Linked DNA regions of Variovorax paradoxus. The protein of the gene in region 1 interacts with the protein of each later gene in a pairwise test. Links are inferred from orthologs where the notes say so. Each region holds a gene or a part of one and is shown on either strand. Other genes may lie near its edges.

What was found.
Region 2: the proteins of purT (region 1) and NWF24_RS22920 interact in binary tests that used the Escherichia coli proteins (3 or more experiments, as listed by UniProt). The link is inferred for Variovorax paradoxus from one-to-one orthologs.

What each region holds. Positions count from the first base shown.
Region 1 is NZ_CP102931.1:154,355-159,176, forward strand. Bases 861-3,724 are described here. They hold purT (formate-dependent phosphoribosylglycinamide formyltransferase), read left to right. Parts: upstream 861-1,623; coding sequence 1,624-2,826; downstream 2,827-3,724. Other genes in these bases: NWF24_RS00660 (3-hydroxybutyryl-CoA dehydrogenase), read right to left, coding at 861-1,439; NWF24_RS00670 (alpha/beta hydrolase), read left to right, coding at 2,890-3,724. In the rest of the region: NWF24_RS00655 (crotonase/enoyl-CoA hydratase family protein), read right to left, coding at 1-553; more of NWF24_RS00660, read right to left, coding at 591-860; more of NWF24_RS00670, read left to right, coding at 3,725-3,831; NWF24_RS00675 (helix-turn-helix domain-containing protein), read left to right, coding at 3,942-4,784; NWF24_RS00680 (branched-chain amino acid ABC transporter permease), read left to right, coding at 4,803-4,822. UniProt on the Escherichia coli protein: Involved in the de novo purine biosynthesis. Catalyzes the transfer of formate to 5-phospho-ribosyl-glycinamide (GAR), producing 5-phospho-ribosyl-N-formylglycinamide (FGAR). Formate is provided by PurU via hydrolysis of 10-formyl-tetrahydrofolate.
Region 2 is NZ_CP102931.1:4,843,952-4,847,785, forward strand. Bases 980-3,834 are described here. They hold NWF24_RS22920 (polyprenyl synthetase family protein), read right to left. Parts: upstream 2,940-3,834; coding sequence 2,019-2,939; downstream 980-2,018. Other genes in these bases: dxs (1-deoxy-D-xylulose-5-phosphate synthase), read right to left, coding at 980-1,998; xseB (exodeoxyribonuclease VII small subunit), read right to left, coding at 2,936-3,202; NWF24_RS22930 (aromatic ring-hydroxylating oxygenase subunit alpha), read left to right, coding at 3,429-3,834. In the rest of the region: NWF24_RS22910 (TRAP transporter substrate-binding protein), read right to left, coding at 1-30; more of dxs, read right to left, coding at 142-979.

The DNA.
Region 1 (4,822 bases):
AGGCCTCGGCGCTGTCGAACTCATCCGCCGTCAGCAGGTGCAGCATCGCGTTGCCCACGCCCGCGCGCTCGGCCATGCGCAGCGTGGCGCCGCCCGTGGCCATGATGCCGCGCTGCACTTCCATCTGCGAGAAGCGGCAGTTGTCGGCCGCGACAACGATGTCAGCGCCCAGCATCAGCTCGATGCCTACCGTGAAGCAGATGCCCTTCACCGCCACCACCATCGGCTTGGTGCGGCGGCGGTAATCAGGCAGGCCGAAGTCGTGCGGCTCCACCATGCCGGCCGGAATGGCCTTCTCGCCGCGCTTCATGTACTCGGTGACCGCCGGCAGGTCGAGGCCTGCCGTGAAGTGGTCGCCGAAGGCATGCAGCACGCCCACGCGCAGGTTCGGGTCGTCGTCGAGCCGGGTGTAGGCCTCGGCCAGCTGCTTGAACATCGGCGGCGTCCAGCCGTTGCGCTTGGCAGGGCGGTTGATGCCGATCAGCAGCACATGGTCGAGCACCTGAGTGTCGATGCAGCCTTCTGCGGGCGGGTTGGTGGGGGTCGCAGTCATCGGTCTTGTCTCCGTGTTTTTGTTGTGGCTCTGCGGATCAGTAGGTGTACACGCCGCGGCCCGTCTTGCGGCCCAACTGGCCGGCCGCGACCATTTCCTTCAGCAGCGGGCAGGGGCGGTACTTGGAATCGCCGAACTGCTCCAGGTACACCTCCATCACGGCCAGGCACACGTCCAGGCCGATCATGTCGGCCAGCGCCAGCGGGCCGATGGGCTGGTTGCAGCCCAGCTTCATGCCGGCGTCGATGTCTTCCGCCGTGGCGATGCCCTCGGCCAGCACGAAGAAGGCCTCGTTGATCATCGGCACCAGGATGCGGTTGACCACGAAGCCCGGCGCGTTCTTCACCGTGATCGGCGACTTGCCGAGCGTCTCGGCCAATGCCTTCACTGCATCGTGCGTGGCGTCGCTCGTGAGGTAGCCGCGGATCAGCTCCACCAGCGCCATCATCGGCACCGGGTTGAAGAAGTGCATGCCGATGAAGCGGTCGGGGCGCGAGGTGGCGGCTGCCAGCTGCGTGATCGAGATCGACGAGGTGTTCGACGCGATGATCACTTCGGGCGCCAGCATGTCGTCGACCTGCTTGAGGATCTTGAGCTTGAGCGCGTGGTTCTCGGTGGCCGCCTCGATCACCAGTTGGGCGCTCTTCAGGTCTTCGTAGTTGGTCGAGCCCTTGATGAGCGCCAGCGCGGCGGCCTTCTGCTCGGTGGTGAGCTTTTCCTTCTTGATCAGGCGGTCGAGGCTGCCCGACACCGTGGCCAGGCCCTTGTCGACCGCCGCCTGGGCGATGTCGACCATCACCACATTCACGCCGGCCACAGCGCAGGCCTGCGCGATGCCGTTGCCCATCGTTCCGGCACCGATGATGCCGACAGTCTGGATAGCCATGAGAGAACTCCTTGAAGAAAACAAAAAGGGGGTGCGCGCGGCTGGCGCCACGGCAAAACATTGATTGTGAAGCAGCCCCGCGGCCGCGCCGTTGCCGCGTGCGACACCGGCGACCCGCCGGTGGCTTACAGTGCGGCGGTTGCTTTTCCCTGCTCGTTTTCCCGCTCTTTTCGACTCTCCGACCATGACCACCCTTGGCACCCCCCTTTCCCCTTCTGCAACCCGCGTGATGCTTTTGGGCTCCGGCGAACTAGGCAAGGAGGTGCTGATCGCCCTGCAGCGCCTCGGCGTCGAGACCATCGCCGTCGACCGCTACGAGAACGCCCCCGGCCAGCAGGTGGCGCACCACGCCCGCACCATCACCATGAGCGATCCCGAGCAGCTGAAAGCGCTGATCGAGGCCGAGAAGCCCACGCTGGTGGTGCCCGAGATCGAGGCCATCGCCACGCCCATGCTGCAGCAGCTCGAAGACGCCGGCGTGGTACGCGTGATTCCCACGGCCCGCGCCGCCCGCCTCACGATGGACCGCGAAGGCATCCGCCGCCTGGCCGCCGAGACGCTGGGCGTGCCGACCAGCCCCTACAAGTTCTGCGACTCGCTGGCCGAGCTGCAAGCCGCCATCGATGGCGGCATCGGGTACCCCTGCATCGTCAAGCCCGTGATGAGCAGCTCCGGCAAGGGCCAGAGCAAGATCGACGGCCCCGCCGACGTGCAGAAGGCCTGGGACTACGCCATGGCCGGCGGCCGAGTGAGCCATGGCCGCGTGATCGTCGAGGGCTTCATCGACTTCGACTACGAGATCACGTTGCTCACCGTGCGCGCCAAGGATGCCGGCGGCGCTGTGCAGACGCAGTTCTGCGACCCCATCGGCCACGTGCAGGTGAGCGGCGACTACGTGGAAAGCTGGCAGCCGCACCCCATGGCGCCCGCTGCGCTGCAGAAGGCACAGCAGATCGCACAGGCCGTGACGGCCGACCTGGGTGGCCAGGGCCTGTTCGGCGTCGAGCTGTTCGTGAAGGGCGATGAAGTCTGGTTCAGCGAAGTGAGCCCGCGCCCGCACGACACCGGCATGGTCACCATGGCCACGCAGTGGCAGAACGAGTTCGAGCTGCATGCGCGCGCCATCCTCGGCCTGCCGGTGGACACCTCGCTCAAGAGCCCGGGTGCCAGCGCGGTGATCTACGGCGGCGTGGACGCCACCGGCATCGCCTTCGACGGCGTGGCCGAGGCGCTGCAGGTGCCCGGCAGCGACATCCGCCTGTTCGGCAAGCCCGAGAGCTTCACCAAGCGCCGCATGGGCGTGGCGCTGGTGCATGCGGCCGACACCGACACCGCCCGCAAGCTCGCCAAGGAAGCCGCCTCGCGCGTGAAGCCGCGCAAGGCATAGCCAGTTTTCGCAAGCCGCGCCGCAACGGCGCGGGCATGGTCGAGCGGTTCCACCGGAGACACCATGCTGCACCCCCAGGCTCGCGCCTTGCTCGACTTCATCGAGGCGCGCGGCATTCCGCCGACGCACACCCTGTCGCCCGCCGACGCGCGGGCCTTCTACCGTGAACGCCGCGCCGCCACGCAGCCGCTGCCGGCCGAAGTGGCCGAGGTGCGCGACCTTGCCGCCGACGGCCCGCACGGCACCATCCCGGTGCGGCTCTACCGCCCGCTCGGTTCCGGCGCCGGCCCGCTGCCGGTGCTGGTGTATTACCACGGCGGTGGCTGGGTCATCGGCGATCTCGACACACATGACGTGCTGTGTCGCGAGTTGGCCAACGGCGCAGGCTGTGCGGTGGTCGCGGTCGACTACCGCATGGGCCCGGAGCACCGCTTTCCCGCCGCCGTCGACGACGCGCTGGCCGCCACCCGCTGGGTGCGTCGCGAAGCCGCGGCGCTGGGGCTCGATGCGAGCCGTCTCGCGGTGGGCGGCGACAGCGCTGGCGGCAACCTCGCGGCGGTGGTCTCGATTGCCGCGCGCGATGCCGGCGACCTGCCCATCGCCTTCCAGCTGCTGATCTACCCGGCCACCGACATGCGCCGTGGCCATCCGTCACACCAGGCCAACGGGCAGGGCTACCTGCTGACCAGCGACACGATGACGTACTTCCACGACCACTACATCACCGACCCGGCGCACGACCTCGACTGGCGCGCCTCGCCGCTGCTGCACACCGACCTGTCGAAGCTGCCGCCTGCGCTGGTGCTCACCGCCGGCTACGACCCGCTGCGCGACGAAGGCGCCGCGTATGCCGAGGCGTTGACCGCCGCCGGCAACCATGCCGTGTACGTGTGCTTCGAGCGCCAGATCCATGGCTTCATCACCATGGGCAAGGTACTCGACGAGGCCAACACGGCAGTGGCGCTCTGCGCCGCCGAACTGCGCCGCGCACTGGCACCGGCCTAGGGAAAGTCCCCGCGCAAATCGATATCGCGCGGGCGGCTCGCGCCGCTACGATCCAGCCAACAAAGACGCCACCCCGCAGTGGCAGTCCACCGATGCAGGAGACAAACACCATGCAGCGAACAAGGACGACGCCGCCAACGCACACAAGGTTGAGCGGCGCCGCACGGCAGGGGGAACGCCTGATGTGGCTCACGCCGCATCGCGTGTTCTATGCCGGTCTGCTCGGCGCCGCCGCCGAGCGCACGATGGGCGGGCACGGCGTGTACGTGTCGCCTGCCGGCGCGCCGCCGAACCGCATCCGCATTGGCGGCGGGGCGTGGATGACCGGTGAATTCATCGTGGTGCCGCCGCATGTGCTGCACCAGGTGGAGTGCGCGCATCCGCTGATCTTCAACCTGCTGATCGAATCGGAGTCGGTCGATCCGGCGCGCATGCCGGCCTTTTTGCAGCATTGCGGCCCGGTCGAGGCGCCGGCCTTCGTGCAGCGCGTGCGCGAGGCCCATGCGCACCTGCTGGCGGCCTCGGCGCGCGGCATGAGTTTCGAGGGCTTCGACTTCGACGCGATGTTCTTCGGCGAAGCGCTGGCGCCGCGCGCGCTCGATGCGCGCATCCGCAAGGTGGCCGACGCCATCAACGCCGACCCCGCCACGCCGATGTCGGCCGAGGAGTGCGCAGCCTCGGTGCACCTGTCTTTCTCGCGCTTCCTGCATCTGTTCAAGCAGGAGACTGGCATGGCCTTCAGGGCCTTCCGCGCCTGGAAGCGTGCGCGCAGCCTGCTGCGCTACGTGCAACAGGGCAGCACGCTGACCGACATCGCGCTCGACACCGGCTACCCCGACTCGACGCACTTCAGCCATTCGATCCGCCAGGTCTACGGCCTCAAGCCCAGTGACATCGTGGCCGGCTCGCGCCGCCTTGCGCTGCACGACGCGGCCGGCGGCTTCAGGCAGTAGGCGCGGCGCAGGGGCCCCATGCAGATCCTTCAACTCCT
Region 2 (3,834 bases), 4.7 Mb from region 1 along the record:
GGCGTTTTTGATGAGGGAACGACGATCCATTGATAGCTCTCCGAGTTCTTGGAAAAACAAAACGCGGCTTGTGACCGCGTTGGGGACTTTTGTCTAAGTCCGGACGATTGTAAAAACGCGCTTACAGCCGCCGGCAGGGGTTTACCCTGCGCTCGAAACGAAGCGCTCGCGGATCGATGCCTCGATGCCGATCGCGTCCAGTCCGATCGACGCCAGCAGCTTGGCCGGATCGCCGTGTTCGATGAAGCGATCGGGCAAGCCGAGTTGCAGCACCGGCTTCTGCACGTTGGCGGCTTGCAGTGCTTCGAGCACCGCACTGCCCGCGCCGCCCATGATGGCGCCCTCTTCCAGCGTGACGATGGCATCGTGCGTGCCCGCGACCTTCAGCAGCAACTCGACGTCGATCGGCTTGGCCCAGCGCATGTTGACCACCGTGGCGTCGAGCGACTCGGCGGCGGTGAGCGCGGGGTACAGCAGCGTGCCGAAGGCGAGGATGGCGATGCGCTTGCCTTCGCGGCGGATCTCGCCCTTGCCGAAGGGCAAGGATTCGAGCGTGAGGTGCGGCGTGACACCCGCGCCCGCGCCGCGCGGATAGCGCACGGCCACCGGGTGGTTCTGCTCGTAGGCGCTCGACAGCAGCTCGCGGCACTCGCGTTCGTCGGCCGGGCAGGCGATGCTCATGTTCGGAATGCAGCGCAGGAACGGAATGTCGTACGCACCCGCGTGCGTCGCGCCGTCGGCACCCACGAGGCCCGCGCGGTCGAGCGCGAACACCACCGGCAGGTTCTGGATCGCCACGTCGTGGATCAGCTGGTCGTACGCGCGCTGCAGGAAGGTCGAGTAGATCGCGACCACCGGCTTCAGCCCCTCGCAGGCCAGGCCGGCCGCGAAGGTCACGGCGTGCTGCTCGGCGATGCCGACGTCGTAGTAGCGATCGGGAAAGCGCTTCTCGAATTCAACGAGGCCCGAGCCTTCGCGCATCGCGGGCGTGATGCCCACGAGGCGGCCGTCGTGCGCGGCGGTGTCGCACAGCCACTGGCCGAACACCTGCGTGAAGGTCTGCTTGGCAACCGCGGCGGACTTGACCAACCCCACCTGCGGATCGAACTTGCCAGGGCCGTGATAGGCCACAGGGTCGGCCTCGGCCAGCTTGTAGCCCTGCCCCTTCTTCGTGACCACGTGCAGGAACTGCGGGCCTTCGAGGTGCTTGAGATTCTCGAGCGTGGGCACCAGCGAGTCGATGTCGTGGCCGTCGATCGGGCCCACGTAGTTGAAGCCGAACTGCTCGAACAGCGTGGCCGGCACGACCATGCCCTTGGCATGCTGCTCCAGGCGCTTGGCCAGCTCGAACAGCGGCGGCGCGTTGCGCAGCATGCTCTTGCCGACGTTCTTGGCGGCGGCGTAGAAGTTGCCGCTCATCAGCTGCGCGAGGTAGCGGTTGAGCGCGCCCACCGGCGGGCTGATCGACATGTCGTTGTCGTTCAGGATCACGAGCAGCTTGCAGTCGCACACGCCCGCGTTGTTCAGCGCCTCGAAGGCCATGCCAGCCGTGAGCGCGCCGTCGCCGATGATGGCCACGGTGTGGCGGTCTTCGCCCTTCTGCTTGGCGGCCATGGCCATGCCGAGCGCGGCCGAGATGCTGGTCGACGAATGGGCCGTGCCAAAGGTGTCGTACTCGCTCTCGCTGCGTTGCGGAAAGCCCGAGATGCCGCCGATCTGCCGCAGCGTGGGCATGCGCTCGCGCCGGCCCGTGAGGATCTTGTGCGGGTAGGTCTGGTGGCCCACGTCCCACACCAGTCGGTCGTGCGGCGTGTTGAACACATGGTGCAGCGCGACCGTGAGTTCGACCGTGCCGAGATTGGAGCTCAGGTGGCCGCCGGTGCGCGAGACGTTGTCGAGCACGCTGGCGCGCACCTCATCGGACAGCTGGCGCAGCTGGGCCCGGTCGTATTTGCGGATCGGCGAGGGGTCGTGAAGTGTGGGAAGCAGCGGAGCCATGTGGGGGTTGTTCTTTTCTCTCAGCGGTCGCGGTCGACCACCATGTGGGCCAGCGCGCGCAGGGCTGCGGTATCCGCCAGGCCGCTCTTTTCGAGGGCGGCGAGCGCATCGGCCAGCAGCTGGCGGGCCTGGGCGCGCGCGCCGTCGAGGCCGAGCAGCGACACATAGGTGGGCTTGTCGGCCGCGGCGTCCTTGCCGGCGGTCTTGCCCAGGGTCTGCGAATCGGCCGTGACGTCGAGGATGTCGTCGACCACCTGGAACGCGAGGCCGATGGCCGCGCCGTAGTCGCGCAGCGCGGCCAATGCCGCAGGAGTGACCGAACCGCAGGCGGCGCCCATCTCGACGCTGCCCTGCAGCAGCGCGCCAGTCTTCAGGCGGTGCATTTCGCGCAGCTGCGTTTCGTCAAGCGCAATGCCGACGCTGGCCAGGTCGATGGCCTGGCCGCCGGCCATGCCCTGGCTGCCCGCAGCGCGCGCGAGCAGGCGGCACAGCAGGGCCTGGGTGGCAGCGGGAATCTCGTCGCCAGCGGGCGTGAGCAGCTCGAAGGCCAGGGCCTGCAGCGCGTCTCCGGCCAGCAGGGCATCGGCCTCGCCGAATTTCACGTGAACGGTGGGCTTGCCGCGGCGCAGCACGTCGTTGTCCATGCACGGCAGGTCGTCGTGCACCAGCGAATAGGCGTGAATCAGTTCCGTAGCGCAGGCCGCACGCAGGGCGGCGGCGCGGTTGCCGCCGACGGCCTCGCTGGCGGCCAGCACCAGCAGGGGCCGCAGGCGCTTGCCGCCGTCGAGCACGGCATAGCGCATGGCGTCGCCCAGCAGCACGGGGGCGTCGACGCCGACCCAGCGCGACAGCGCCGCTTCGACATTCGCCAGGTGGGGGTCGCTCCAGCCGGCTAGCGTGCGGGCGTCCCAATGGCTGGATTTCAGCGCGGCGGCGCTCATTCAGGCGTCCAGACCTTCAGGCTGCCCGAATCGAGCACCTTGATCTGGTCTTCGACCGCCTGCAGCTTGTCGCGGCAGAAGGCGAGCAGCGCCGCGCCGCGCTGGTAGCTGACTAGCAGCTGGTCGAGGGGCAACTGGCCCGATTCGAGTTCCGCCACCAGTTGCTCCAGTTCCTGGAGCCCGGCTTCGTAACTGGCAGGCAGCGGGCCCGTATCGGGCGTTGCCGCCGGGCTGGACGAGGAAGGGGGGGGCACCTTGGGCATGCAAGCGAAACGTGGGTGAAATCGGGCATTTTAGGACTGGGATCGAAACAACTGGCGACCGCCGCCGGCCTGGGTGAAAAGCCGGGGGCACAAAAATGCCCCCCGGGTACAATGCGAACTTCTCTCGTTGACGACGTCAACACCCTCTCCGGGCCGCCGACTCTTCCTGGCGGCGCCTTCCGTTCTTTTCTTTTTTCTCCCTGTGGGGAGCTTGGTCAGGTCCTCCATGTCTGATTTAAGTCTTCAACTGCAGCAGGCCGCGAGCCAACTTCCAGTTTCCGCGTATTTCGACGAGGCGCTCTACGCCCGCGAAATGCAAAACCTTTTCGCGCGAGGGCCCCGCTACGTCGGCCATCGCCTGGCCGTGCCCGAAATGGGCGACTTCCACACCCTGCCGCAGGAGCATCAGGGCCGTGCGCTGGTCCATACGCCCAAGGGCGTAGAGCTGATTTCCAACGTCTGCCGCCACCGCCAGGCCCTGATCCTCCAGGGACGGGGCCAGCTCGACAACCAGGCCGGCGGCAACATCGTGTGCCCGCTGCACCGCTGGACCTATGCCGCGAGCGATTCGCGCACCACCGGCACGCTGATCGGCGCCCCGCATTTCGAGCAGGACCCCTGCCTGAACCTGC